3 regions of the Micromonospora sp. DT201 genome follow, and region 1 is predicted to be linked to each of the others. Evidence: riboswitches for the same ligand, from Rfam matches in the RefSeq annotation. Region 1 holds a riboswitch; each other region holds the start of a gene.
The links. Region 1 has a riboswitch for cobalamin ahead of ACLQ28_RS17590 (ribonucleoside-diphosphate reductase subunit alpha). Riboswitches for the same ligand answer to the same signal wherever they lie in the genome.
Positions count from the first base shown of each region.

Region 2: another riboswitch for cobalamin. It lies ahead of ACLQ28_RS13895 (acyl-CoA thioesterase); the one in region 1 lies ahead of ACLQ28_RS17590 (ribonucleoside-diphosphate reductase subunit alpha).
Region 3: another riboswitch for cobalamin. It lies ahead of cobN (cobaltochelatase subunit CobN); the one in region 1 lies ahead of ACLQ28_RS17590 (ribonucleoside-diphosphate reductase subunit alpha).

Region 1 is NZ_JBNCKP010000009.1:184,577-194,340, forward strand. It holds gene ACLQ28_RS17560 (amidohydrolase family protein) at 1-241, shown strand, start outside; gene ACLQ28_RS17565 (ABC transporter permease) at 505-1,512, shown strand; gene ACLQ28_RS17570 (ABC transporter substrate-binding protein) at 1,553-2,605, shown strand; gene ACLQ28_RS17575 (ATP-binding cassette domain-containing protein) at 2,605-3,423, shown strand; gene ACLQ28_RS17580 (FadR/GntR family transcriptional regulator) at 3,431-4,153, opposite strand; gene ACLQ28_RS17585 (enolase C-terminal domain-like protein) at 4,162-5,556, opposite strand; cobalamin riboswitch at 5,895-6,111, shown strand; gene ACLQ28_RS17590 (ribonucleoside-diphosphate reductase subunit alpha) at 6,308-8,626, shown strand; gene ACLQ28_RS17595 (ribonucleotide-diphosphate reductase subunit beta) at 8,674-9,669, shown strand.
Region 2 is NZ_JBNCKP010000006.1:112,831-122,594, forward strand. It holds gene ACLQ28_RS13880 (LutB/LldF family L-lactate oxidation iron-sulfur protein) at 1-328, shown strand, start outside; gene ACLQ28_RS13885 (LutC/YkgG family protein) at 325-939, shown strand; gene ACLQ28_RS13890 (hypothetical protein) at 989-1,663, opposite strand; gene ACLQ28_RS13895 (acyl-CoA thioesterase) at 1,889-2,335, opposite strand; cobalamin riboswitch at 2,529-2,742, opposite strand; gene ACLQ28_RS13900 (copper chaperone PCu(A)C) at 2,891-3,481, shown strand; gene ACLQ28_RS13905 (Dyp-type peroxidase) at 3,478-4,713, shown strand; gene ACLQ28_RS13910 (copper resistance CopC family protein) at 4,710-5,246, shown strand; gene ACLQ28_RS13915 (aldo/keto reductase) at 5,331-6,341, opposite strand; gene ACLQ28_RS13920 (TetR/AcrR family transcriptional regulator) at 6,458-7,066, shown strand; gene ACLQ28_RS13925 (VOC family protein) at 7,137-7,766, opposite strand; gene ACLQ28_RS13930 (MFS transporter) at 7,831-9,021, opposite strand; gene ACLQ28_RS13935 (GlxA family transcriptional regulator) at 9,151-9,764, opposite strand, start outside.
Region 3 is NZ_JBNCKP010000004.1:332,476-342,239, forward strand. It holds gene ACLQ28_RS11015 (hypothetical protein) at 1-437, opposite strand, end outside; gene ACLQ28_RS11020 (TetR/AcrR family transcriptional regulator) at 489-1,106, opposite strand; gene ACLQ28_RS11025 (SDR family oxidoreductase) at 1,195-1,968, shown strand; gene ACLQ28_RS11030 (hypothetical protein) at 2,174-2,455, opposite strand; gene ACLQ28_RS11035 (hypothetical protein) at 2,553-2,678, opposite strand; gene ACLQ28_RS11040 (hypothetical protein) at 2,788-3,498, opposite strand; gene ACLQ28_RS11045 (RNA polymerase sigma factor) at 3,491-4,066, opposite strand; gene ACLQ28_RS11050 (hypothetical protein) at 4,202-4,537, shown strand; gene ACLQ28_RS11055 (MBL fold metallo-hydrolase) at 4,549-5,256, opposite strand; cobalamin riboswitch at 5,584-5,760, shown strand; gene cobN (cobaltochelatase subunit CobN) at 6,071-9,739, shown strand; partial or broken gene ACLQ28_RS11065 (magnesium chelatase subunit D family protein) at 9,736-9,764, shown strand, end outside.

The sequences.
Region 1 (9,764 bases):
CGAGGTGGACGGCCCGTCCTGGTCGACGGCCGATCTGCGGCCCGCCGTCGAGCACGCGCTCGACGTGTTCGGCCCGGACCGGCTGATGTTCGGCTCGGACTGGCCGGTGTGTCTGCTCGCCACCTCGTACACCCGCTGGGTCGACGCCCTCACCGACCTGCTGGACCCGCTCCGCGACGACGAGCGTGCGGCGATCTGGCGAGAGACCGCCCGTGGGGCGTACCAGTTGAAGGCGTCGTGACGCCGCGGGGGCGCGCGGCCTGACGGGTCGGAAGCCCTCCCGCGCCTGGGCCTGCCGATCGGCTGAAGGTTGCGCCCGTTTGATCAGACGTATGGCCCTCATGGATGGTTCGGATCTCGATCACAAAACATGCCCGAAAGACCTTGGCAACATGTGTCGATGCGTGGCAAGGTAACGCCTGATCGAGGGAAACATCCGACCTATCTTGTACGGGCGGTGCGGGCATGTCTCTTACGGGCGGTGCGGGCATGAGAGGTCCGACGATGACTACCGTCGAGGCGACCGCCGGCACGCAGCGCGGTGATCTCAGCGATTGGTTCCGGGAACGGATCTCCCATGCCGTCTCCGAGCTGACCGCCGCGACCGCGCTCGTCGTCCTGTTCATCGCGTTGACGATCGCCAGTCCCTACTTCCTGACGGCGGACAACCTCTTCAACATCGGGGCGCAGACCGCGGTGATCGCCATCATCGCCACGGCGCAGACGATGGTGATCATCACGAAGGGCATCGACCTGTCCGTGGGGTCGGTCGCCGCGCTTGCCGGCGTCGCGGGGGCGATGGTCGTCCGCGACCTCGGCTTCTCGCTCTGGGCGGCGACGGCCGTCGCGATCGGCGTCGGCGCGCTGGCCGGGCTGCTGAACGGCCTGCTGGTGACGGTGGCCCGGATTCCGCCGTTCATCGCGACGCTGGGGACGATGTCCGTGGGTCGCGGTCTCGTCTTCATCATCACCGGAGCGGTCGGCGTCTACGGCCTGCCCCGCTCCTTCCAACTGCTCGGCAACGGGGAGATCGTCGGCATTCCGTTCGCCGTGGTGATCACCGTCCTCGTCGCCGTCGGGGTTGCCTTCCTGCTCTCCCAGACGCGCTTCGGCCAGCACACCTACGCGATGGGCTCCAACCTGGAGGCGGCCCGCCGCTCCGGCATCGGGGTGCGGCGTCACCTGACCGGGGTGTACGTGCTGGCGGGTGTGCTGGTCGGGCTGGGCGGCATGATCGCCGCGTCCCGGGTCAACTCCGGCCAGCCGAACTACGGGATCTCGCTGGAGCTCGATGTCATCGCCGCCGCGGTCATCGGTGGTGCCAGCCTCTTCGGGGGCCAGGGCCGGATCGTGGGGACCATCATCGGTGCGTTCCTCATCGCCCTGGTGCGCAACGGCGCGGTCCTGCTCGACATCAGCATCCACTACCAGCAGGTGATCGTCGGCCTGATCATCTGGGCCGCCGTCTACTTCGACCAGTACCGCCGTCGGCGGCTGGAAGCACGGGGTTGACATGCCATTCCGAGAGTCCGAACGAGGAAGGAGACGCACCATGGCGCACACCACCACCAGCCGGCGGGCGCGACGGCCCATCCTGCGCGCACAGGCCATTCTGGCCGCTGCCGCGGCGACCGCTCTTCTCAGCGCCTGCGGCGGGGTCGACGTCCGCGACGGAGGCGACGGCGCGACCAAGGACGCGAGCGGTCCGTTGAAGCTCGCCGTCGTCCCGAAGGCTGTCGGGGCTGACTACTGGAACACGGTGAAGGCGGGCGCTGAGTGCGCCGCGCAGCGCGCGGGGGACGTCACCGTCCAGTGGGACGGGGTGACCACCGAGACCGATGTCGAGGGCCAGGTCAACCTGATCCAGAACTTCGTCACCAAGAAGGTCGACGGCATCGTCTACGCGGCGACGGACTCCAGTGCGCTGGCACCCGCCACAGACAAGGCGCTCGCCGCGGACATCCCGGTCGCGATGATCGACTCTGGCACCAGCCCGCAGCCGTCGAACGTGCCGCTGTTCGCCACCGACAACCGCGCGTCGGCGACCGAGGCCGCGAAGCTACTCGCCACCGAGCTTGGCCCCGGCAACCACGAGGTGGCACTTGTCGAGTTCCAGCCCGGATCGCAGACCAACACCGAGCGAGTCGACGGCTTCAAGGCCGGCCTCGCCCAGTTCCCCAATCTGAAGCTGGTCGGCCAGCAGCCCAGCCGCAGTGACGTCAACGAGGCACGACGCGTCACCGAGAACATCCTCACGGCCAACCCCAACCTCGCCGGCATCTTCGCGGCCAACGAGCCGAGCGTGCTCGGTGCCGCGCAGGCCATCCAGGCGGCGAACAAGTCGGGCAAGGTGGTCATCATCGGTTGGGACGCCGCCCCGGACGAGGTCGCCGGCCTGCGCAGCGGTCAGATCTCGGCGCTGGTCGTGCAGAACCCGTTCAAGATGGGCTACTTCGGCGTCGACAAGATGGTCAAGCATCTCCGGGACAAGGCTCCGCTGGCGTCGGCGGACACCGGCGTCACCTTCGTCACGAAGGAGAACATCGACACCGCGGAGATCAAGGCGGTGCTCGAACCGAGTTGCGCCAACCCCCCGGTGCAGTGATGGGCACCACCCCGACGGCCACCGCCGGCAGCGATCAGCAGTCGACTGCCGGCGAACCACCGGTCCTCGAAGCCCGTGGCATCGTCAAGCGATTCGGGCACGTCGAGGCGCTGCGCGGCGCCGACTTCACGGTCCACCGGGGTGAGGTCGTCGCGCTGATCGGCGACAACGGCGCCGGAAAGAGCACCCTGATCAAGACGCTGTCCGGCGTGCACCCGCCCGACGAGGGCGAGATCCGGGTGGGCGGCCTTCCCGTCCAGTTCTCCACCCCGCTGGACGCGCGCCGCGCGGGGGTGGAGACCGTCTACCAGGATCTCGCCGTCGCCGACGACCTCAGCGTGGCCGCCAACCTGTATCTCGGGCGGGAGATCCTGCGCTCCGGGCCGCTCGGTCGGCTGGGGCTGCTCGACAAGCGCGCCATGCGGCAGGGTGCTGCCGCGGCCCTCGACGAGCTGGGCGTCCGGATCCCCCGGGTCAGCACCCCGATCGCGATGCTGTCCGGTGGGCAGCGGCAGTGCGTCGCGGTGGCTCGCGCCATCATCTGGGCGACCAGCGTGGTCATCCTCGACGAGCCCACCGCGGCGCTCGGCGTGATCCAGACTCAGCGGGTGCTCGACGTCGTCCGACGCGCCCGCGACGCCGGTATGTCGGTGGTGCTGGTGAGCCACAACATGCCTCAGGTGCTCGAGATCGCCGACCGGGTCGAGGTGCTGCGCCTCGGCCAGCGGGCGGCCCGGCTCCGCGCGGACGAGGTCACCACCGACGACCTGGTCGCGGCGATGACCGGAAGCACCAGCGTGGAACGGGACGAGCGCTGACGGAGGCTCAGAACCGTGCCGGCTCGGCGCCCGCGTCACCGTCGTCGGGTAGACCGTGCAACGACTCCTCCACCCCGATCAGGTGGTTGGCCATCCGGATGCGGGCCCGCTCCGGGTCGCGTGCCCGCAGGGCCTTCAGAATTGCGGCATGTTCGTCATGGGTACGCCGGTCCGCGCCCTCCTCGTGCAGGCTCCGCCAGAGCCGCCCGCGTAGGGTGCGCCCGGCGAAGGCCTCGATCAGGCCGACGAGCACCGGGTTCTCGGCGTGCACGGCGATGATCCGGTGGAAGGCAATGTCGATCTCCATGATCCGCTCGTGGTCCTGCGGTGACTGGCCGGCGATTCGGGCTGCCTCGTCGAGCAGCTCCCCGGCCTGAGCGAGAGCCTCGTCGGTGATCTTGGTCGCCGCCAACCGGGCGGCCTCGCACTCCAGCAGCCGCCGGACGGTGTGGATGTGCCGTGGGTCGCCCTGGCCCTGGAAGTCCACCACGAAGCCCATCGGGGCCAGCAGCTGCGGCGCGTCGAGGTTGGTGACGTAGGTGCCGTCACCCTGACGGATGTTGACGATGCCGAGGATCGACAGGGCCGACATCCCCTCGCGCAGCGATCCCCGCGAGACACCGAGCGACTCGGCGAGGTCCTTCTCGATGGGCAGCCGGTCCCCGGGCTTGAACCTTCCTTCGAGGATCATCCGCTTGATGCCGTTCACCACCTCGTCGGTGCGCGACATGACACCTCCTAGCGGCCGGCGGGGGTGGCCGTCCCACCCGCGATCACGTACGGCTCCGGAGATGACACGGTAGTCGGCTGGGCCGCGGCCCAGTAACCGCCGTCGGGGAACCGGTAGAGCGCGACCGATTCGGGGCGCATCTGCGTCGAGTAGCCGGGCTGGCTGGGCAGGACGTAGCCGCTGCCCGAGCCCGTGTCCCGGACGATGCACGGGTCGGTGAAGTGCTCGTGCAGGTGGTCGACGAACTCGGTGACACGGTCGGTGAGGTCCCCCGAGATCGAGACGTAGTCGAGCACCGACACGTGTTGGACCATTTCGCACAGCCCGACACCGCCAGCGTGGGGGCACACCGGGACGTCGAACTTCGCGGCGAGGAGCAGCACGGCGACGATCTCGTTGATGCTGGCCAGCCTGCCGGTGTCCAGTTGGCAGAAGTCGATGGCCTCGGCCTGGAACAGCTGCTTGAACATCACCCGGTTGTGGCAGTGTTCGCCGGTGGCGACTCCGATGGGAGCGACGGCGCGGCGGACGGCGGCGTGGCCCAGGATGTCGTCCGGGCTGGTCGGCTCCTCGATCCACAGTGGCTCGAACTGGGCGAGGGCCTTGACCCACTCGATGGCCTGTCCGACGTCCCACACCTGATTGGCGTCGATCATCAGGTTGCGGTGCGGCCCGAGGATCTCCCGGGCGATCCCGCACCGGCGGATGTCGTCGTCGAGGTTGGCGCCCACCTTGAGCTTGACATAGCCGTAGCCGGAGTCCACCGCCTCCTGACACAGCCGGCGAAGCTTGTCGTCGCCGTAGCCGAGCCAGCCGGCCGAGGTGGTGTAGGCGGGGTAGCCGGTCCGGTCGAGCTCGGCGAGACGGTCAGCCTTCGTGCTCTCCTTGGCGCGCAGGATGGCCAGTGCCTCGTCCCGGGTGAGCGCGTCGGACAGGTAGCGCAGGTCCGCGATGTCGACGAGTTGCTCGGGGGACATGTCGACGAGCAGCCGCCACAGCGGCTTTGCGGCGACCCGGGCGACCAGGTCCCACGACGCGTTCAGCACGGCGGCCAGCGACAGGTGGACGACGCCCTTCTCCGGCCCGAGCCACCGTATTTGGGAGTCCGAGGTGAGGAGGCGGTAGACCGCGCCCATGTCGGCTGCCATCGTCGCGACGTCCAGACCCACGAGGCGCTGGGCCTGATGGACAGCCGCCGCGACGACGATGTCGTTGCCTCGACCGATGGTGAAGGTCAGGCCGTGGCCCGCGAGCGGCGCACCCACGCTGTCGACGCCGTCGGTGTGCAGGACGACGTAGGCCGCCGAGTAGTCGCCGTCCTTGTTCATGGCGTCGGAGCCGTCAGCGGTCAGAGAGGTGGGGAAGCGGACGTCCTCGACGGTGACGGCAGTGATCTGCGGCATGCGCTCCTCGCCCGACTAGGCCAAACATCAGATGATCATCTGGAGTATACGGATGGGTGATCCGGCGAGTCAACGACGTCGATGACCCATCAACAGCGGAAATCTAATGCTTTCCCTGCTGGGCTAGGCGTCGGGTCCGTTGCGTCCATCGACTCGATACATCACACCTTTGTGAATTGTCGACACCTGCTCAGAGCCTCGTTGGTGTGGGCATCGGTTGCCGTGCATCGGGCCAGGGCTGGGCATGGCCGTCGAGGTTGGTGATGGTCGTCACCAGGCCGGCCACCGACACGCCCGGGACCGACATGTGGGGTGTGACAACGGCAGCGTCCCTATATATGGTGTCGAGCGCAGCTGGTTCGGCCGTTCATCCCGAGCGGTTGAGGCAAGAGGGAACCCGGTGAAAATCCGGGACTGTCCCGCAGCGGTGAGTGGGAACGACCGCCGTCATCAGCACTGGGCCACCAATCGGTCTGGGAAGCGACGGCCAGTAGGAGACCGGTGAACCCGGTCGCGCCCGCGAGTCCGAAGACCTGCCAGCGCGCCGCGTACCCGCACCCGGGTAGGCGGTGGTCCGAGGCCGCGTGGGACGGCTGACGCCACCCGACTCCACGCCTGCATGGCGTGGCGTCCGCCGGTGTCTGTCTCCACGCGTTCGAGGGCCATCAGGTCTCGAACTCGCGAGGAGTGAGTGGTGACAGTCACCGAGGTAGTCCCGGCCAGCGGCGACGCGGCCCTGCGGCGGACGCCGATGCAGGTCCGCAAGCGCAACGGCACCACCGAGCCCGTGGAACTGAACAAGATCGTCCGGGCGGTCGAGCGGTGGGCCGACGACCTGACCGACGTCGACCCGATGCGTGTCGCCACCCGCACGATCAGCGGCCTGTACGACGGCGCGACGACGGCAGAGCTGGACCGACTGTCCATCCAGACCGCGGCCGAGATGATCGGTGAGGAACCGCAGTACTCGCGCCTCGCCGCCCGGCTCCTGTCCGGCTACGCCGACAAGGAGGTGCGTCGGCAGGGCATCACCTCGTTCAGCGGGGCGATCCGGACCGGCCACGCCGAGGGACTGATCGGTGACGACACCGCCGCGTTCGTCGCCGCACACGCCGCGATGCTCGACGACGCCGTCGATCCGGACGGGGACCGGAGGTTCGAGTACTTCGGCCTGCGCACGGTGTACGACCGGTACCTGCTGCGCCACCCCACCAGCCGGCTGGTGCTGGAGACCCCGCAGTACTGGCTGCTGCGGGTGGCCTGCGGGCTGTCCCAGACACCGGACGAGGCGATCGACTTCTACCGACTGATGTCCAGCCTGGCTTATCTGCCCAGCTCACCGACGTTGTTCAACTCCGGGACCCGACACACCCAGATGTCCTCCTGCTATCTGGTCGACTCCCCGCTCGACGAGTTGGACTCGATCTACAAGCGGTACGCCCAGGTCGCCAACCTGTCCAAGTTCGCCGGCGGCATCGGCATCGCGTACTCCCGGGTCCGGTCCCGGGGGGCACTGATCCGCGGCACGAACGGGCAGTCCAACGGGATCGTGCCGTGGCTGCGCACGCTGGACGCGAGCGTCGCCGCGGTCAACCAGGGCGGCCGGCGCAAGGGCGCGGCGTGCGTCTACCTGGAGCCGTGGCACCCGGACATCGAGGAGTTCCTGCAACTGCGGGACAACACCGGCGAGGACGCCCGGCGCACCCACAACCTGAACCTGGCCAACTGGGTCCCGGACGAGTTCATGCGCCGGGTCGAGGCCGACGAGATGTGGTCGCTGTTCGACCCGCACGAGGTGCCCGAGCTGCCCGACCTGTGGGGGGAGCGCTTCGACGCCGCGTACCGGGAGGCCGAGGCGCAGGGTCGCTACGTGCGGCAGGTCCCGGCGCGGGACTTGTACGGGAAGATGATGCGGACCCTCGCCCAGACCGGCAACGGCTGGATGACCTTCAAGGACGCCGCCAACCGACTGTGCAACCAGACCGCCGAAGAAGGCAACGTGGTGCACCTGTCCAATCTCTGCACCGAGATCATCGAGGTGTCCAGTGACGCCGAGACCGCCGTCTGCAACCTCGGTTCGGTGAACCTCGCCGCCCACCTCACCGACGACGGCATCGACTGGGAGCGGCTGCGCGCCACGGTCCGCACCGCCGTGACCTTCCTCGACCGGGTCATCGACATCAACTACTACCCGACTCCGCAGGCGGCGGCGAGCAACCCCCGCTGGCGGCCGGTCGGGCTCGGCCTGATGGGCCTGCAGGACGTGTTCTTCGCACTGCGGCTGCCGTTCGACTCCCCGGTCGCGCGGGAGTTGTCCACCCGGATCAGCGAGGAGCTGTACCTGACCGCGCTGGAGACCTCCGCCGACCTGGCGCGCCGCTTCGGCGCGCATCCGGCGTACGGGCAGACCCGGGCCGCGCGGGGTCAGTTGCAGCCCGACCTGTGGGGCGTCGAGGGTACGCAGACCGCGCGCTGGGCCGTGTTGCGGGAGCGGGTCGAGGCGTACGGGCTGCGCAACTCGCTGCTGGTGGCGGTCGCCCCGACCGCGACCATCGCCTCGATCGCCGGGTGCTACGAGTGCATCGAGCCGCAGGTGTCCAACCTGTTCAAGCGCGAGACCCTGTCGGGGGAGTTCCTCCAGGTCAACACCGCTCTGGTACGCGAGCTGAAGGCCCGCGGTCTGTGGACCGACCGGATCCGGTCGGCGATCAAGCGGGCCGAGGGGTCGGTGCAGGACATTGCTGAGTTGCCGGCCGGCGTCCGGGAGTTGTTCCGCACCGCGTGGGAGCTGCCGCAGCGGGCGCTGATCGACCTGGCCGCCGCCCGTGCCCCGTTCATCGACCAGTCCCAGTCGCTCAACCTGTTCCTGGCCGCACCGACGATCGGCAAGCTCTCCTCGATGTACCTGTACGCCTGGAAGGCCGGGCTGAAGTCCACCTACTACCTGCGCTCGCGCCCCGCCACGCGGATCCAACAGGCCACCGTCGGTGTTGTCGCCCCGCCGGCGACCGACGCGGAGGCGCTGGCCTGCTCGCTGGAGAACCCCGAGTCGTGCGAGGCCTGCCAGTGACCACCGCCGAGCCCATCGCCGACACCGCCGACACGAGGACCACGCACATGCTGCTCGACCCCGGGATGGACCTCACCCTCCGCCCCATGCGCTACCCGCACTTCTTCGACCGGTTCCGCGACGCCATCCGCAACACCTGGACGGTCGAGGAGGTCGACCTGCACGCCGACCTCGCCGACCTCGACAAGCTGTCGCCGGCCGAGCGGCACCTGGTCAGCCGGCTGGTGGCGTTCTTCGCCACCGGCGACACGATCGTCGCGAACAACCTGGTGCTCAACCTCTACCAGCACGTCAACAGCCCCGAGGGTCGCCTCTATCTGTCTCGGCAGCTGTTCGAGGAGGCAGTGCACGTCCAGTTCTACCTCAACCTGCTCGACACGTACGTGCCGGACGAGACCGAGCGCTTCGAGGCGTTCGCGGCCATCGAGAACATCCCCTCGATCCGCCGTAAGGCCGAGTTCTGCTTCCGCTGGATCGACTCGCTGAACGACCTGCGGGAGCTGCGGACCCGAGACGACCGGCGGACGTTCCTGCTCAATCTGATCTGTTTCGCCGCCTGCATCGAGGGCCTGTTCTTCTACGGCGCGTTCGCGTACGTCTACTTCCTGCGCTCCCGTGGCCTGCTGCACGGGTTGGCCTCCGGCACCAACTGGGTGTTCCGCGACGAGTCCATGCACATGGCGTTCGCGTTCGACGTCGTCGACACCGTCCGCGGCGAGGAGCCGGACCTGTTCGACGACGACCTCGCCGACCAGGTTCGGCAGATGCTCACCGAGGCTGTCGAGTGTGAGGTGCAGTTCGCCGAGGACCTGTTGGGCCACGGCGTGCCCGGCCTGACGTTGACCGACATGCGGGAGTACCTCCAGCATGTCGCCGACCGCCGCCTCGCCCAGCTCGGCATCGCGCCGCACTACGGGTCGAGCAACCCGTTCGCCTTCATGGAGTTGCAGGACGTGCAGGAGCTGTCCAACTTCTTCGAGCGGCGGGTGTCGGCGTACCAGGTCGGGGTGACCGGCACGGTCGCCTTCGACGACGACTTCTAGGCGGCGACCTCGGCCCACGCGGTGCCTACGAGCAATGACCCTTCCCCGCGATCTTGCACTTTCGGTTGCTGATATGTGCGCAATGCTCTCTTATG
Region 2 (9,764 bases), on a different contig from region 1:
GACCCTCTGCGGCGCCTGCTACGACGTGTGCCCCGTGAAGATCAACATTCCGGAGATCCTGGTCCACCTCCGCCAGCAGGCGCCGCATCCGATGGCTGAACAGGCCACCATGCGCGTCCTGGCGTGGGTCATGCGCAGCCCCCGGCGATGGGCCGCCGCCCTGCGCCTGGCCCGGGTCGGCGCGGGACCCCTCGGGGCGTACCGCGAGCGACGCACCGGCGCTCGTACGCTGCGCAAGCTCCCCTGGCCCGCCTCGGCGTGGACTCGGTCGCGGGACCTACCGCTACCCGCGCCGCAGACCTTCCGTGAATGGTGGGAGAAGCAGTGACCGCACGTGATGAGATCCTGGCGCGGCTCCGGACGGCCCTGGCCGACAGCCCGCCGCCGGTGGAGGTGCCCCGTCGATACCGCCGGGTCGACGATCGCCGCGACCTGATCGAGGTTGTGGTCGACCGGCTGGAGGACTACCGGGCAGTCGTCCATCGCGGCATCGACGCTCTCCCCGGGCTGCTGGCCGAGGTTGACCGGCTCGCCGTACCCACCGACATCCCCGCCGATTGGCTCGCCGATTACGCCGGGCAGGTCCACCGCGACGCTCCCCCACTGTCACCGGCCCAGCTCGACGACATGGACGCGGTCCTGACCGGCTGCGCCGTGGTGGTCGCCGACACGGGCACCATCATCCTCGACGCCGGCCCGGCGCAGGGACGGCGGGCACTCACCCTGGTGCCTGACCGGCACATCTGCGTCGTCCGTACCGACCAGGTCGTCGGCCTGCTGCCGGAGGCGCTGACCCGGCTGGACCCACGCGCGCCGCAGACCTGGATCTCGGGCCCGTCCGCGACCAGCGACATCGAGCTCAACCGGGTTGAGGGGGTGCACGGCCCACGCCGGCTGGAAGTCGTCCTGGTCGGTCTCGACGGCGATCCCACCGGTTAACGCACGCCCGATTCGGCCTTCCGAGAGGCGGAGAGGACGGCGGTCGCGGTCATGCCACGGCCCGCCGTCGCCGCAGCTGCCGCGACACCAGCACCGCCCCGATCGCGACCAGCAGCGCACCGCCACCGAGGGCGGCGATCTGCACGGCAGCACTACGGCCGGGGCTGATGCCGCCCGCAGCCGGCGCGCCGGCAAGGGTCCAGTCGTGGGAGTCCTCACCCGGGCCGTACACCGCGCGTTGTCCGTTGGGACCGGTGGCCATCGAACGGTACGCGGGATTGAGGTCGGTGAGCATCCGCACCACGACGGTGACCGTGTCGACCGGCCCTGGGCAGGTGTAGTCAACGGTCACGCCGGTCCTCGCCAGGGCTTTCGGCTCTGCGACAGCGCCCAGGCAGCGCCGCGCGCCGTCAGCCACCGTGATCTGCTTGAGCAGGTACGCGGAGAACTGCTCGGACGATGCGAGCACCGCCGGATCCGTCGTTCGGTAGTCGACCGCCCCGTCGAGCAGGACGCGGTCGGGTGGCAGCAGGCCGAGCGAGACTCCGAGCAGCGTCAGGTCGTCCGGCCCGCCGACGCGCCACCGCACCCGTACGACCTCCGGCCGCTGGTCGTCGCGCGCGACGGTCACGGTCTGCGGATCGCCGGACGGATGCGCCGCCGCCGGGGCCGGCAGGGCCAGGACAGCCGCGGTGACGGCGAACGTCGCCAGCGGGAGTGCCATCACCGTGCTTCGTCGACGACGTCTGGGCAGGGACAAGAAACGCTCCGGGATTGCGGCTACAGGATTCGCGCCCCACCTTGCCGAACGGTCGGAAACGGGCAGGCCCGGGCGGGTGTTCGCCATCGGGCCACGACGTGAACAGTTTGTTGATCAAGTGGGTGAGCCGCGTCGACGCTCCGGCGGGGAAGCCTTCCAGGCGGGGCGATCCTCGGGTCCGCGACGAACTCAGCTCTCCTCCGCGCCGTCGAGCAGCGCCCGACGCAGGGCCAGCCGGTGCTCCCGGCGGATCTCCGCCTCCCGGTATCGTCGCCGGTCCCCGTCCGTCTCGGGGAGCAGCGGCGGCACCGTACGAGGCTGGCCGTCGTCGTCGATGGCGACCATGACCAGGTGGGCGGTGGCCACGTCGGTGGGCGGCACCGCCCGGTCCCACCGGTCGGCGGTCACCTTGACGGCCACCTCCATCGAGCTGCGGCCCGCCCAGGTGATCCGGGCGTCGACGTGCACGACGTCACCGACCCGCACCGCGCGCAGGAACGCGGTCTCGTCGATGGCGGCGGTCACCGCCGGCCCATCGGAATGGCGAGCGGCGACAACACCGGCGACAGAGTCGATGAGGTTGAGGATCCGGCCACCGTGCACCGTACCCATCAGGTTGGTGTGGTGCTGGTCCATGATCTGCGACAGGGTCAGGTGCGACGCCGACGGCGCCCGGCCGGCGATCGTGGTGGTGTCGTGCACAGCGGTAGTCCGTCCCTCGGGAATTCACACCACCGGAACGCGAGCACACGCTGACGAGGACGCGCCCGCACCACACGCGGAACGTCACCCGCTCAGCCCACCCGCGAGGCCGACGGCAGCGCACACGGTTGTGTACGCGGCGCCGGCAGGTCTTCGGACTCGCGGGCCTGACCGGTCGTGCCGGTCCCCTACTGGCCGTCGCTTCCCGGGCCGCTGGCCCAGTGCTGATGACGGCGGTCGTTCCCACTCACCGCTGCGGGGCAGTCCCGGATTTCCACCGGGTTCCCTCTTACGACGCCCGGCCAGTCACGACCGGGCGAACCAGCGCCGCCCGGAGCATAGCCGGTCCGGGAAGGTGTCCCTCACCGGCAGCGATCCCCCAGCGTCGGCACCGGAACGGGTCGCCCCACGAGCCCTGTGCCCGCCGGAACTTTTCACCTGGTGTGACCGACCACCCGGACGCCATACCCGTCATCGAAGGGATCGTTCATGCCCAGCACCACCCTCGCCGGCCGGCACCTCCGTTCGGCCGCCGTGATCGCCACCGCGGTACTCCTGGCCGCCGGCGTCGCGGCCTGTGGGTCGTCCGAAGACTCGCCGTCGGCTGCCCCGAGCCCGTCGGCGGTGGCGTCGGCAGGCGCGACCACAGGGGTGGTCGGCATCCGTGACCCGTGGGTGAAGGCCGCCGACAAGGGCATGACGGCAGCGTTCGGCACCCTGGTCAACGACGCGGACACCGATGTCACCATCACCGGCGCATCCACCGAGGTCTCGCCGATGGAGCTGCACGAGATGGCCATGAAGGACGGAAAAATGGTCATGCAGGCCAAGCCGGGCGGCATCGTGATCAAGGCGAAGAGCACCCATGTCCTTGAGCCCGGCGGCGACCACCTGATGCTGATGGAGGTGAAGCAGCCGGTGCGGGCCGGCGACGAGCTGACCTTCACGCTCACGTTCACCGACGGCAGGACCCAGACGTTCTCCGCGGTGGCCAAGCCGTTCACCGGTGCCCAGGAAAGCTACGCGCCCGGCCACGGGGCGAGCCCGATGCCGGGGATGAGCATGAGCCCCGCCTCATGACCTCGCAACCCACGTTCCGTCCGGTGAGCAGGCGTGGCCTGTTCACCGGCGGGGCGCTCGCCGCTGGAGGTGCCCTCGCCGGTGTGGCCGGCGTCGCCACGATCGGGACCGAACGGTCCGGGGACAGCGGGCCGACCGAGGCTGCGCTGGTCAGCGCTGTCGGCACCATGGTCGAGCCGTTTCACGGGCCCCGACAGAGCGGCGTCGCCACCGAACCGCAGGCGCACGCGTCGTTCGTGGCGCTCACCCTGCGGGCCGACACCGGCCGGGCCGAGGTGGGTCGGATGCTGCGGCTGCTGACCGATGACGCGGCCCGGCTCACCCAGGGCCGGCCAGCGCTGGCCGACACCGAAGCCGAGCTCGGGCTGCTGCCCGCACGGCTGACCGTGACCTTCGGCTTCGGCCCTGGCCTCTACCATGCAGCAGGCGTCGACGACCGGCGGCCGACATCGGTCACCGACCTGCCTCCGTTCCGCATCGACCGGCTCCAACCGGCCTGGTCGGGTGGTGACCTCCTGCTGCAGATCTGCGCGGACGACGCGATCACCGTGGCGCACGCCCAACGAGTTCTACTCAAGGACAGCCGGCCCTTCGCCACCGTCCGGTGGGTGCAGCAAGGCTTTCGCCGCAGCCCCGGCGTCGAGCCGGGCGGGCACACCCAACGCAACCTGTTCGGCCAACTCGACGGCACCGCCAACCCGCGAGCCGGGACACCGTTGGACACCGCCGTCTGGGTGTCCGACGGGCCAGCCTGGCTGCGCGACAGCACGACCCTGGTGGTACGACGGATCAGCATGAACCTGGAGACCTGGGATCTGCTCGGTCGCACCGATCGCGAAGTCGCCGTCGGCCGTCGCCTCGACACCGGCGCCCCGCTCACCGGCACCGCCGAACACGACGAACCCGACTTCGCCGCCACCGACACCGACGGCCTCACCGTCATCCCCGACTTTTCCCACCTGACCCGCGCCCACGTCACCGACGACCGGCAGAAGATCCTGCGCCGGCCCTACAACTACGACGGCGTGCCGACAGCGGAGGGCCACGCCGACAGCGGCCTGATCTTCACCTCCTACCAGGCGGACATCGCCCGGCAGTTCCTGCCGATCCAACGCCGGCTGGCCGACCGGGATCTGCTCAACGAATGGACCACCCCGATCGGGTCCGCCGCCTTCGCCATCCCTCCCGGCTGTCAGCCAGACGGTTGGATCGGCGAGCAGGTGATCGGATGACCCACACCGTACGGCTCGGCGTCGCGGCGTTCACCGCCCTGCTGGCACTGCTCGTCCCCGCTGGCCCGGCGTGGGCGCACAACACACTCCGGTCCTCGTCGCCGGCCCGGGACGCGACCCTGGCCAGCGCGCCGACCGAGGTCTCACTCGTTTTCAGGCAGCAGCTCGACCCCGCGTTCGCCACGGTCGTGCTCACCGACACCGCCAAGCGCAGGATTCCCACGGGCGACCCGGTGGTCGTCGGTGCGAAGAGCACGATCACGGTGACCGGCACACTGCCGAACGGGACGTACACCGTCGGGTACCGGGTGGTGTCCCTCGACGGGCATCCGCTTCAGGGGTCGTACCCGTTCTCGGTGGCCGACCCCACGGCGAGCGCCGCGCCGACCAGCGACGCCGGCAGATCTCCGGCCGCTGCCAGGGAAGCGCGCCGGGGCCCGGGCCCCGGCGTCCTCGTGGCCGGTGCCGTGGTGGCTGTCCTCACCGTGCTGGCCGCCGGGCTGTTGCTACGGCGGCGATTGGCCCGCCGTTGACCGGGCGCGCGGTGACCGGCCTCGCTGCGGGCGCCACGAAGCCGGTACAAGACCACAATCGGCTGATGATCGAGGCCAGTCGGGTCACTTCTCGCTGTCGAGGGTGGCCATCATCGCGGTCGCGTACCGCTGGCCGGAGGCGGCACCGGCTGGCACGGCCCGCTCGATCTCGTCCAGCGCATCCCGGTCCAGCACCAGGTCGACCGCGGCCAGCGACTCGGTCAGCCGATCCCGCCGCCGCGCGCCGACCAGCGGCACGATCTGCTCGCCCTGCGCCGCCACCCAGGCGATCGCCACCTGGCTCGTGGTCGCCCCCAACCGCTGCGCGACCCGGCCGAGCGCGTCCACGAGGCGCAGGTTCGCGGTCAGGTGCTCCCCCTGGAAGCGCGGGCTGTTCGCCCGGAAGTCCCCGCCGGTCAGCGCGCGATCCGCCGACCAGTGCCCGCTGAGCAGACCCCGCGACAGCACCCCGTAGGCGGTCAAACCGATGCCCAGCTCCCGCAACGCCGGCAGAATCGTGGCCTCGGGGCCACGAGACAGGAGCGAGTACTCGATCTGGACGTCGCTGATCGGTGCCACCGCCGCCGCCCGACGGATGGTGTCCGCGCTCACCTCGGAGAGCCCGATGTGCCGGATGTAGCCGGCCTGCTGCATCTCGCGCAGTGCGCCTACGGTCTCCTCCACCGGCACCTGCGGGTTGAGCCGGGAGGGCCGGTAGATGTCGATGTAGTCGGTGCCAAGCCGGCGCAGCGAGTACGCCAGCCGGTCCTTCACTGCCGCCGCCGACACGTCGTACGGTGCCGCCTGGAACCCGCCGTCCGGCGTCCGGCGCGCACCGAACTTCACGCTGACCACCACCTCCTCCCGACGACGCTCCCGCAGCACCCGACCGATCAGCATCTCGTTGTGACCCGAGCCGTAGAAGTCCCCGGTGTCGATCAAATTCACCCCGGCGTCGATGGCCGCGTGCAGCGTCGCGACGCTCTCGGCCTCGTCCGCCGGCCCGTACAGGTCCGACATGCCCATCGCGCCGAGACCGATGATCGACACCTCTGGCCCGGAGGCACCCAACCGTCGCCGTCGTAGACCCGTCATGTCTCGTCTCCTTCGGTCGTCGCCGCCCCAGTGGATCGCAGTGATGGGACAGTCATGTGTACGCTGTGTCCATATAACCAGGATGAAGACAGCCTGTCCATATAACCGGAGGACCAGTGGCCCACCTCACGCCCGATGCCACCACCTCACCCCGCCGGGGTCGGGGCCGCCGGCCTGCCGACCAGGTACGGGCCGAGATCCTCACGGCCGCCGGCAACCTCCTGCTGGCAGACGGCATGGCCGGCTTCACCATCGAGAAGGTCGCGGCCCAGGCCGGGGCCAGCCGAATGACGATCTACAAGTGGTGGCCCTCCAAGGGAGCCCTCGCCCTGGACGGTTACTTCACCGTCGTCGCACCCACACTTGCCTTCGCCGACACCGGCGACATCATCGCCGACCTCACCAGCCAACTGGTCGCCTTCGTCCACCTCGTGCGGGACACCTCGGCCGGACGAGTCATCAGCCAACTCATCGGGCAGGCACAGACCGACCCGGAGCTCGCCGCCGCCTACCGGGAGCGCTACTCCGGCCCCCGCCGCGCCCTCGCCGTCGAAACCATCACCAGAGCCATGGCCCGTGGGCAGCTACGCGCCGACATCGACCCCGAATCCGTCGTCGACCAGCTCTGGGGCGCCTGCTACCACCGGCTTCTCATCGCCGACCTGCCGCTGACCGAGGACTTCGCCCGCACGCTGGTCGACAACCTCATCCGCGGGCTGCGCTGAACACCGGGTGGATCAATCCGCATGCCAGTGGGGTCGGTCCCCTGCCAAGCAACGCGTTCAACCGTCGGGCTCACTCGGGAGGCTTGGCGCCCGCCTGCTCGCTCACCATGTACGCGGCGTACCACTCGGGCCAGTCGTCGTCCCGCTCGCCGGTGCGCTTCTCGTGCTCGCCGTGGGCGGCGGCCGCGCGCTTGAGTGCGCTCGTCAGGTCACTCACGGAGCCGAAGGACGTCAGCCCGCCCTCGATGCGCCCGGGGAGCCTGCTGGTGATCTCCTGCATCAGCCAGGTGTTGCCGTCCGGGTCGCGCAGCGTGGCCCGCGAGACGTAGCTGCGCCGCTCGGGGTCCAGCCCGTCGACCGGGCCGTCCGGGCCGACGTGGAAGATGTCGCCGACCTCGACGCCGGCCGACACCAGGGCGTCGTGGGTCGCCTCGAGATCGGACACGATCAGGTACGCCATGGCCGATCCGGGCGCCGCCGAGGTGAGCCCTGGACCGAACTGCACGGAGCACCCGGAGCCATGCGGCGTGAGCTGGACGATGCCGGGCGGTGTCTGGTCGAGCCGCCAGCCGAGGCGTACGTAGAACGCCTTCGCGCGGTCGACATCCGACACCGGAATGACGATCACCTCGAGCTTCACGTCGATGCTCTCGATGCTCGACACGCCACTCGCGTCGCCCTGGGCACTCCTCGGGCTCATCGCAGCCTCTCTCTCGATCACCACGCTACTGCTTGCGTTTCTGCCGAGTGCCGCCTTCCGGGCATCAGCCGGGCGACGCCCTGGTGGCCCTGCGCACCCCGAACAGGGCCACGACGGCCAGGAGGATGACGGCGACGGAGTACTCGTCGGCGGTCCGGGGCAGGCCGCCTGCGTAGACCACGAGGAAGCCGGCGATCACCGTGGGGAGGCCGAAGCCGACATAGCAGACGACATAGAGCAGGGAGAGCACGCTGGAGCGTTCGTGCGCCTCGACCAGGGGCATGATCGTCTTGAGGCTGCCCTGGAAGCCGGCCCCGAAGCCGACGCCCCCGAGCGCGACGCCGAGGAACACGCCCGGGATGGTCTCGGCCATGACCGACACCAACGTGACGGCCATGCCCAGGATGAGCGCGACGATCCCGGTCAGGATCACGGTCCGCGCAGCGGTGTTGCGCAGCAACAGAACGACGATCGACCCGAAGAGGGCGAAGACGAAGAGGACCAGGCCACCGACCACGATCGACGTGTTCATGAGGGAGCGCACGAGCGCCGGGCCGAGCGCGCCGAAGAAGCCGGCCAGCGCCCAGACCGCGAACAGCACCGGAACGACGACCAGGACCGGCTCGCGCACGGCGCGCGGCAGGGTGATGTCCGGCCGCAGGCTGCGTCGTGCTCCCGCCATCGGCGTGACCGTCTCCGGCATCAGCGCGATCCCGACGGCCTGGACCAGGAGGATCACGAGGAGGACGACGTACACCAGACGGGTCGGCGCCGGCAGGAAGTCGATGAGCAGCGCCGAGAGCAGGGCACCGCTCCCGGTTCCGATACCGGGTGCGATCGAGTTCGCGAGCGTGCCACGGGCACGGTCGATGTCGAGCATGCCGGCGCCGATCGCGCCGGTGGCGGCACCGGCAGCGAGCCCCTGAAGCAGGCGGGCGGCCAACAGCGCGGGTACGCCGTTGGCGAAGACGAAAACGACAAGCGAGAGCATCTGCACCGCAATCGCGACGGCCAGGACCGGTCGCCGACCAACATGGTCGGACAACTTGCCGAACGTGAGCAGCGAGCCCAGCACCGCGAGTGCGTAGACGGCGAACACCACGGTGGTCGTGACCGGCGAGAAGTGCCAGCGCTCCTGGTAGATCCCGTAGAGCGGGGTCGGGGCCGCCGACGCGGCCAGGAACGACACGAGGATCGACGCCAGCAGCACCAGGGAGACCCTCGGTGAGAGTCGGGCCCGTCCCGCGACAGGCATGTCGGTGCTCCTCGCGCTTGAGACGGTCGACCCGGGGCTCCGCTGGCCGCAGGGCTGCGGACGCGTACCCGGTGTGCGCCGTCGCATGCAGGACACGCCGTCTCAGCTCCCGGTGTAGCCGCGGACGGCTCAGCGGTCCGGGGCGTCCGCATCGTCGAGCACCGTCGAGTCGTGCCTCGTCGTACGAAACCGCTGCTGGTACGCGCGGGGCGACACCCCCACCCGGGCAAGGAACACCCGGCGCAGCGTCTCCGGGCTGCCAATGCCGACCTGTTGGGCACAAGCGGTGACCGACTGACCCGCGTGCAACAGACGGATGGCCGCGTCCACCCGCACGCTCTCCACGTACTTTCCGGGGCTGCTGCCCAGTTCCTGCCGGAACATCCGAGAGAGGTGACGCGGGCTGACATGCGCCCGGGCGGCGAGGGCGTTCACCGAGTGGTCGTCGGCCGGGTCGGCTGCCACCGCGTCGGTCACCTGCCGCAGCACGGGAGTGCGGGGCCGAGGCAGGACCAGTGACGGCGAGAACTGCGACTGGCCACCGGGCCGCTGGAGGAACACCACGAGCGATTGCGCGACCGACCGGGCAGTCTCCGCACCGTGGTCGCGCTCCACGAGGGCCAGCGCGAGATCGATTCCCGCGGACACGCCGGCGGATGTGAAGATCGTCCCGTCCTCCACGAAGATCGCATCCGGCTCGACGGTGACCTGCGGAAACGCGGCGGCGAGCAACCGGGCGTGCT
Region 3 (9,764 bases), on a different contig from region 1:
TGGCGGGCGAGCACCCGTACCCGTGGGTCGGCCAGGAGCGCCGAGCGGAACAGCTCCCCGCCGCCGTGTGCCGCCGCCCAGGCCGCCAGCTCCTCGGGTGTGGTGACCGGGTCGAGCGGTTCGCCGACCGGTGGTCTCGCCGGAGGGCGGTGGATCCACTGGGCGTCGAAGAGCACCCGGAATCCGTACCCGGACAGGTCGAGGTCGGCGAAGCTGTCCTTCACCGACGCGCCGGGACCCGCGTCGATCCGGCCCAGCAGGGTCTCGGCGTCGACGCCTGGCCGCAAGGTGACCGCGTCCGGGTACCACGGCGGGGAGCGCCGGGGGACCGACCAGGCGTCGGCGTCGGTACGGCCGGCCAGCCCGTGGCTGCCGCAGACGATGTCGCACCATTCGGCGTTGTTGCGGGCCGCCGCCGGCCGCATGTCCTTCAGCACGCACGGCAGCGTAGTGCTCCAGCTGTGGATCGTGATCTTGCCGCCAGGCGCTCAGTCTTGCGCTTGGGGCCAGGCGTCCAGTGCCAGTTCTGCCGTTTCGGTGAGCTCCGTGGTTGTTGCGCCATCCCGGGCACGCTGTGACATGCCCTGGATGACTGCGGCAAAGTACGCGGCCAGCGCGCGAGGGTTGGCTGCGGCCGGCAGTTCGCCTTGCTGCTGTGCGGTCGTCAGGCGTGTTTCGAAGGCGGCCAGGTTCGTGTTGCGCAGGTCGCGCAGGAATGCCGCGACCTCGGCGTCTTGGACGGTGACGTTGGTGGCGGCGCTGATGGTCAGACAGCCGGCCGGGTGGGAGGGGTCGGGGTAGACGGCTGCCGCCTCGCAAAGGATGCGGCGGAACGCGCCGTGGGCTGTGGGCTCCTCTTCCAGGGCGGTACCGATGAACGCACCGACGGGAGAGCGTCCGTAGGTGTGGACGACCTCTTTGAACAGGGACTTTTTGTCCCCGAACGCCGCATACAGGCTGCCGGGTTTGATGCCCATTGCCCGAGTCAGCTCGCCGATGGAGGTGGCCTCGTAGCCGTGCTCCCAGAACAGTCGGGTGGCGGCCGTCAGGGCTGTCGTGCGGTCGAACGCCGGCGGCCGTCCTCGCTTCACGCCTGGTCCACTCATGCCCTTAATTATAGAGCGAGCACTCAAGAACGTGTGCTACGTTCATTCTTGAGTCATCACTCAAAAAATGTAGAGGCGGACAACAGCCATGGCAACAGGAGCACTTGAGGGCAAGGTTGCGCTGGTCACCGGCGGCAGCCGAGGTATCGGCCGGGCCATCGCGGAACGACTCGCCCGGGACGGCGCCGCCGTCGGCGTCGCCTACGCCCGCGATGAGACGGCGGCAAGCGAGACCGTCGAGCGCATCCGGAAGAACGGAGGGCTGGCCTTCGCGCTGCGCGCGGAGCTGGGACGGCACGGCGACGCGACGCGCCTGTGGGCCGCCTTCGACGCTGCGGGCAAGGACCACACGCCGGACGGGAAGCTTGACATCATCGTCAACAACGCTGGCATAGGACGCAGCGCGGCGCTTGCCTCGTTGACCGAGGACGGCTTCGACGAGGTCTTCGCCGTGAACGTGCGTGCGCCGTTCTTCATCGTGCAGCAGGGGCTGTCGCGTCTGCGTGACGGGGGCCGGATCATCAACATCTCCAGCGGTGCGGCCAGCCTGGCCATGCCGGAGATCATCGCCTACGGCGCCACCAAGGGCGCACTGGACACCTTCACCCTCAACCTCGCCAAGGAACTGGGCCCTCGGGGCATCACGGCCAACTCGGTGGCCCCCGGGATCGTCGATACGGATGTCAATGCGGCCTGGCTTCGGGGCAATCCGCAGGCCGAGGCACATGCGGCATCCCTTGCCGCCCTTGGCCGCGTCGGGCAGCCAGCAGACGTGGCCGACATCGTGGCCTTCCTCGCCTCCAATGACGCGCGCTGGGTGACCGGCCGGGTCATCGACGCGACCGGGGGCGCCGGGCTGTGAGTCATTCCCCTTGGGCGGGAGCACCGCGCCGTGGTCTCCCGCCCGGGGGGCGTTGGCGGGCGGCGCTTGCTGAGCTGATGGGCCGGATCGCAGGCTGGTTCGCCCGGGTCGAACCACGATGAAGATCACGATCTACAGCTGGAGTACCAGGCGGGTGCCGCACGACCCGAGCACGTCGGCTCGGACCGGGCGGCGTCGCAGCAGCTCATGGGGCGTAGACCAGGTCCATTGCGTCGGTGTGCCCGGACCAACGCAGGTCCAGGTGCCAGCAACCGGCCTGGGGCATGTCGATGATCGACGGACCTGGGCCGCCGGCGACCTCCCGGGTCACGCGGGTGTCGGTGCCGTCCAACGTCGCGGTGATCACCAGGGTCGCCGGTGCCGTCGGGTCGGGTGAGGTCGTGGAGGCCTGTGCCACCCACAGGATCTTGTTGTTCGACCCGTCCTTCCGGTCCAGCCTCAACGGATGGGCGAACAGCGCCGCCACGATGTCACCTTTGGCGCCGAAGACGTGCGGTATCCGGGCGTCCCCGTGGAAACCGGCGTCCGCCCAGTCGGGTAGCGACCCCGTCTCGACTCGAGAGTTACAGCCGGACGCAGCGCTCGCCGTGGTGGCGGTAGCGCCGGCCGGCGCGGACGACCCGCCACTGGTCGTGGTCGTGCACCCCGCCAGCAGGACCACCGACGACGCCAGCATCAACCTGCCCCATGCACCCATCTCGCCCCTCCCGGTACGCGGGCCGCGACCCCGGACTGGAGCAGGCCGGGCGTCGACGACTCGTCGTACCTTCACGACACCGACCGGGCCCGCCCGGTTCCCTAACGCAGCGACTGGGCGACCTCGATCGCCTCAGCCTGGGAGAGGGCGCCCTCAAGTCGGTAGCTCACGTCGTCGTCCTCCCAGATCAGGGTCGAGGCGGCGAGCCTGGCGGTCTCTTCGCGGACCTGTCCGGCACGGTCCACGTACGACAGCACGTGCGGGTGGTCGACCCACACGGCGAAGTCCCCGTTGACCTGGACCCACTCCACCCCGGGCGGGCTGGCCTTCTTGTGGAAGGCCAGATTGAGGTGGCCGTCGAACGCGTCGACGCGCAGCGCGCCCCCGTCGTAGAGCAGCGTCGCCACCCGGTAGTTGCCCGTCGGATCGGGGTCGGCGACCAGCACGCGCTCGGGCGGACCCAGCTTCGCCGGCAGGCGGACCGGGAACCGTACCGACCGTTGGGCCTCGTCCAGGGCAACGGACCGCTGACTGGGCAACGGCGAGGGAGTGTCACCGGGCAACGTCCGGGTGGGCGTGGTGGCGATGCTGACACCGGCGAAGCGCAGCAGCTCCGTGACGGCGTCCGCGACGGCCGCACGGGTCGGCGGCACCACCGCCACGACGACGGCGACGAGCGCCGCCGCAGCGAGCCGACGCCACGGGCGTGCCGGCCTGCTGAGCCGTACGCGCACGCGTGCGCTCACGTCGGGCGGGTCGGGTGTCTCCAACCAGGCGGACAGGTCGCGCAGTTCCCGTTCGAGGTCACCCATACCGGACCTCCTCCCGGTCGAGGAGGCCGCGAAGCTTCGCCAGGGCCCGGGACGTGCGCGACTTCACCGTGCCTCGGGGCCAGCCCAGCGCCGCCACCGTCTCCTCCTCGCTGAGGTCAAGGAAGAACCGGCAGACGATCACCTCGCGATCGCGTACCGGCAGTTGACGCAGGGCCTCGACCAGCGCGGTGCGGCGCTCCCCGGCGAGGACCGCGCTGACGGCCCCGTCCTCGGCGATCTCCGACGTCGGGTTCGCCACGGCGGCCCGCAGGACGAGACCGTCGCGCCGCCCACGGGACCGGTGCAGGTTGCGGGTCTCGTTGGCGACGATCGCGAGCAGCCAGGACCGGAACGACGACTCGCCCCGGTAACGGGACAGCTTGCGGTACGCCTTCACGAACGCCTCCTGGGTGACGTCCTCGGAGTCCGAGCCCGCGCCAAGCAGCACCGCCGTCCGGTACGCGGACGCGGTGTGTCGGGCGACCAGGAGGTCGTACGCCTCCAGGTCACCTGCCCGAGCGCGGGTGACGAGTGCGTCGTCGTCCAGGGGAACCTCCGTTCCGGTCACACCCATGACACCGCTCACGCTCTGCGGGTTCCAGCCTCGGGTGACGAAATCGGGTCAGCCGTCTCCCACCCGGCGTGCAGCGTATTGCCAGGAACCGGTGCTGCACTGGAGGGGCGTCGAGGAGAGGGGCTGGGCATGAGCTGGTTCAACCGCCGGTCACGGGGTGCCGAGGCGACCCCGACGAAGCTGGACCGGGAGGCGACCCGGGACGATCTCGCCGCGCTGGAGACGTTCGTCGCCTCTCGGCGCGGGGTCGAGTTCTACCTGGAGCCGGAGACCACCGCGACGGACACCACCGTGGTGGCGATCGCCCACGACGGCGAGTGGATCCGTCGCCGTACCGGCACGCCACGCGCGGCGGGGGCCATCGCCCGCAAGCACGCGGTGCCGCTGTACGAGGCGGCGCGCACCGGTTACCCGGAGCGGATGCGGGTGTGGAACCGAGCACACCCGGAACGCCACGCCCGCTGAGCCTCGCCTGCTCAGGCCGCGTCGACGGCAGAGCGGGCCTGCTCGAGTGTCGTCGGCTCGGCGTGGCTGGAGACGTACCAGTGGTAGTCGTCGTCGAGCAGTCGCCGGACCAGGCCCAGGTCGAGGCCGTCCTCGGGTCGGCGCAGGTGCGCCGGTGGCGGGTAGAAGCAGTCACCCAGCAGCATGACGCCCGAGTCGGGCACCAGCACGACTGTCGAGTCCGGCGCGTGCCCGCCGCCGACGTGGCGTAGCCGAACCCCGACCGGCAACTCGTCCACGTCGGTGAAGGTCCGGGTCGGCGGCAGGACGACGAGATCCTCCCAGGAGTCCACCGCGCGTGCCCGGGCCCGGAAGCTCGGGCCGAGGCGGGGATTGGCGCGTACCTGCTCGTCCAGATAGTGGTGACTCCACGGTCGGGCGGCCTCGGCGCGAAGGAGCATCACGGCCGTTTCGTGCCCGACGATCTCGACCCCTTGCCAGGCGCAGGCGCCCCAGACATGGTCCCAGTGGTGGTGGGTGTAGACGAGCCATCGCGGCTGGGGTAGCCCGGCGGCAGTCAGCGCGGCCTGGATCTCGCGGGCGTGCGCAGGGCTCTGCCCGGCGTCGATCATCACACTGCCGCGTTCGTCGGCGACGACGGCGACACCGGCCTGGACCGCCTCCGGGTCGGGATTGCCCGGACAGAGCCAGACCCGGCCGGCGAGGTGGCGGAACTGCATGGCGACGATGGTGATCGACCCCCGACATTGATCGCGGACGCTGGTCCCGGCGATCGTCGATCCTAGGTGACCGGGCCGCCTGTCACCGCCCCGTCAGGCGATCGGCGCAGGCCAAGGTACGTGTACGCACCCTTTGCTCTGCTTCCACGGAGGCAACGAAAAGGTGTCGCCACTGTTGCCTCCGCTGAAGCAGAGCAAAGGGTGCGCCACATGGACCCGGGGTCTTACGCGGGCCGGTTTTGCGAGCGAACCAATCACCAGTCATCGATGAATGTGTCTTGCTCGGTGGTGCGGGGGTCGGCGTTGACCGGCGGCGCAGCGGTGTGGCAGCATTCGCGGCCTGACGGCAGTGAAGGAAGTCGGTGCAATTCCGACGCGGTCCCGCCACTGTCACCGGGGAGCGATCCCCCCTCGTGAGTCACGGCCGTGTGTCTGCGGTTGGAAGGCCGGGGGAGAGCGTCGATCCGGAAGCCAGGATACTTCGGCCGTCGGGACGTACCCCAGGGCGTGGACACCCGAGGAGGACCCGATGACGCACGGCGTCTCATTCATCGACGGACACCGTCATGGCCCGCACAGTCAGCGCTGCACCGCGCCCGTGACCGACCGCGCCCGCGTTCTCCGGGCCGGTCGCTTCGGCGCGCCCCAGGTTGTCCGCCACCGGTCCCGCTGAGCTGCGCGCCCGGCGCTGAACGGCCCCGACGCCCGCGTCGGTGAGCCGGCCGCCCGGCTGTCGTACCGGCTGACGCCGCACCCACTCGCATCGTCCAGGTCACCCCCGTGGTGGCCAGGGCGTCACCTCCCGGAGCCCGCCGTGCGCATCCTGTTGCTCTCCACCGCCGACACCGACCTGCTGGCCGCCCGCGCCAGCGGCGCCGACTACCGGCTGGCCAACCCCGCGCGGGTCACCGCCGACGAGGTGCCCGCCCTGCTCGACGGGGTCGCCCTCGTCGTCGTACGCCTCCTTGGGGGTCGGCAGGCGTGGCCGGACGGCCTCGCCGCGGTACTCGCCAGCGGCGTCCCGACGGTCGTGCTCGGCGGCGAGGCGCTACCCGACGCGGAGCTGATGGCCATCTCCACCGTGCCGTCCGGGGTCGTCACCCAGGCGCTGGCGTACCTGGTCGAGGGCGGGCCGGACAACCTTGGGCAGATGGCCCGGTTCCTGTCCGACACGGTGCTGCTCACCGGCGAGGGGTTCGCCCCACCCGCACCGACTCCGGCGTACGGCGTCCACCGCGAGTACCCCACCATTCCGGAGCAGCCGACCGTGGGGATCGTCTTCTACCGGGCGCACGCCCTCGCTGGCAACACCGATTTCGTCGACGTGCTCGCCGACGCGGTCCACAAAGCCGGCGGCAACCCGCTGCCGATCTTCTGCGGCTCGCTGCGCGGGCTGACCGCGAACGCCGGTCCGCTCGAACTCTTCACCCGCTGCGACGCGCTGCTGGTCACCGTGCTCGCGGCCGGCGGCGCGGTCGCCGCGGACGCCTCCGGAGGCGGCGACGAGGACGCCTGGGACGTCGGCGCCCTGGCCTCCCTGGAGGTGCCGATCATCCAGGCACTCTGCCTGACCAGCACCCAGGCGCAGTGGGCCGGAAGCGACGCTGGGCTGTCCCCGTTGGACGCGGCGATGCAGGTGGCCATCCCCGAGTTCGACGGCCGGATCATCACCGTGCCGTTCTCGTTCAAGCAGATCGACTCGGACGGTCTCTCGGTCTACGCCGCCGACCCCGAGCGGGCCGCCCGGGTCGCCGGGATCGCGGTGCGCCACGCCCGGCTGCGGTACCTGCCCAACCCCGACAAGCGGGTCGCCGTGGTGCTCAGCTCGTACCCCACCAAGCACTCCCGGGTCGGCAACGCCGTCGGGCTGGACACCCCGGTCTCGGCGGTCCGGATGTTTGCCGCGCTGGCCGAGGACGGCTATGACCTGGGCGACGCGCCGCCACCCACCGACGGGGACGCGTTGATCCACGCGTTGATCGCCGCCGGTGGTCACGACGTGGAATGGCTCACCCCGGAACAGTTGGCCGGCGCCGAGGCCCGGATTCCGGGGCAGACCTACCGGCGCTGGTTCGACCAGGTCCCGGCCGAGCTGCGCGAGCGGATGCGGGAGCACTGGGGTGAGCCACCCGGTGAGCTCTACACCGAGAGCGGGGACATCGTGCTCGCCGGGCTGCGCTTCGGCAACGTGGTGCTGCTGATCCAGCCGCCGCGCGGCTTCGGGGAGAACCCGATCGCGATCTACCACGACCCGGACCTGCCGCCGAGCCACCACTATCTGGCCGCGTACCGCTGGTTGGCCGCTCCCGTCGCGGACGGCGGCTTCGGCGCGGACGCCGTGGTGCACCTGGGTAAGCACGGCACCCTGGAATGGCTGCCCGGCAAGGGCCTCGGCCTGGCCGCCGACTGCGCACCCGACGCGGTCCTCGGTGACCTGCCGCTGATCTACCCGTTCATCGTCAACGACCCCGGCGAGGGCACCCAGGCCAAGCGGCGGGCGCACGCCGTGGTGATCGACCACCTGGTACCGCCGATGGCCCGCGCCGAAACCTACGGCGACCTGGCCAAGCTGGAGCAACTACTCGACGAGTACGCCACCGTGCAGGCCCTCGACCCGGCCAAGGTGCCCACCGTGCGGGCGCAGATCTGGGACCTGGTGCGCGCCGCCGAACTGCACCACGACCTGCACGCCGAGGCGATGCCCGACGCGGACGACTTCGACGACTTCGTGCTGCACCTCGACGGGTACCTCTGCGAGGTCAAGGACGTGCAGATCCGCGACGGGCTGCACATCCTCGCCGACGCGCCCACCGGTGAGCCGAGGGTCAACCTGGTCCTCGCGGTGTTGCGCGCCCCCCAGATCTGGGGCGGAGCGCGTGCCCTGCCCGGTCTGCGGCAGGCCCTCGCCGTCGCGTACTCCCTCGATGAGCAGGCGCTGCTCGCGTCACCGGGACAACGACTGGCGCTGCCGACGGCGTTGACCGACGTGGTGGACGGGCCGGCCGTCACCGCCGCCGACGCCGTCGACCTGATCGAGGCCCTCGCCCGGCGGTTGGTCATCGGCATGGAGACGCTCGGCTGGGACGCCGACGCCGTCGACACGGTGGTCGAGGAGGTGACCGGCCAGCCGATCCCGGACGTCGCCGCGGTGCTGCACTTCGCCGCCACCGAGCTGGTGCCCCGACTGGACCGGACCACCGACGAGTTGACCAACTCCCTCCGCGCGCTCGACGGCCGGTTCGTGCCACCCGGCCCGTCCGGCTCACCCACCCGTGGCCTGGTCAACGTGCTGCCCACCGGCCGTAACTTCTACTCCGTCGACCCCAAGGCCATCCCCAGCCGCAACGCCTGGGACGTCGGGGTGGCCCTCGCCGACTCCCTGCTGGCCCGGCACCTCGCCGACACCGGGGCGTACCCCCGCTCGGTGGGGTTGACCGTGTGGGGCACCAGCGCCATGCGGACCCAGGGCGACGACATCGCCGAGGTGCTCGCGTTGCTGGGCTGCCGGCCGGTCTGGGACGACCGGTCCCGGCGGGTCACCGGCATCGAGGTGGTGTCGACCGCCGAGCTGGGCCGGCCCCGCGTCGACGTCACCGTGCGCATCTCCGGGTTCTTCCGCGACGCGTTCCCGCATGTCGTGGCCCTGCTCGACGACGCCGTCCGACAGGTCGCCGCCCTGGACGAACCGGACGAGGAGAACTACCTGCGGGCGCACGTCGCCGCCGACCTCGCCGAGCACGGCGACGAGCGGCGGGCCACCGCCCGGATCTTCGGGTCGAAGCCCGGGGCGTACGGCGCGGGCCTGCTGCCCCTGATCGACGCCCGGACCTGGCGCAGCGATGCCGACCTGGCCGAGGTGTACGCGGTGTGGGGCGGCTACGCCTACGGCCAGGGCCTGGACGGGCGGGAGGCGCGCGCCGACATGGAACGCTCCTTCGCCCGGATCGCCGTGGCGGTGAAGAACCAGGACACCCGCGAGCACGACATCGTCGACTCCGACGACTACTTCCAGTACCACGGCGGGATGGTGGCGATGGTCCGCCACCTCACCGGCACGTCACCGCAGGCGTACGTGGGTGACTCGGCGATGCCGCACGACGTGCGGACCCGCACCCTCGGTGAGGAGACCCGGCGGGTGTTCCGCGCCCGGGTGGTCAACCCGAAGTGGATCGCCGCGATGCGCCGGCACGGCTACAAGGGCGCGTTCGAGTTGGCGGCCACCGTGGACTACCTGTTCGGCTACGACGCCACCGCCGGCGTGGTCGACGACTGGATGTACGAGCACCTGGCCGCCGCGTACCTCTTCGACGACACCACCCGGGAGTTCCTGGAGCAGTCCAACCCGTGGGCGCTGCGCGGCATCACCGAGCGGCTGTTGGAGGCCGCAGACCGGGGGCTGTGGGCCAAACCGGAGCCCGCCACCCTCGACCGGCTCCGCGACACGTACCTGGCCAGCGAGGGTGACCTGGAGGACCGGGCGTGAGCGCGAGGAGTGAGCCGGGTTTGCG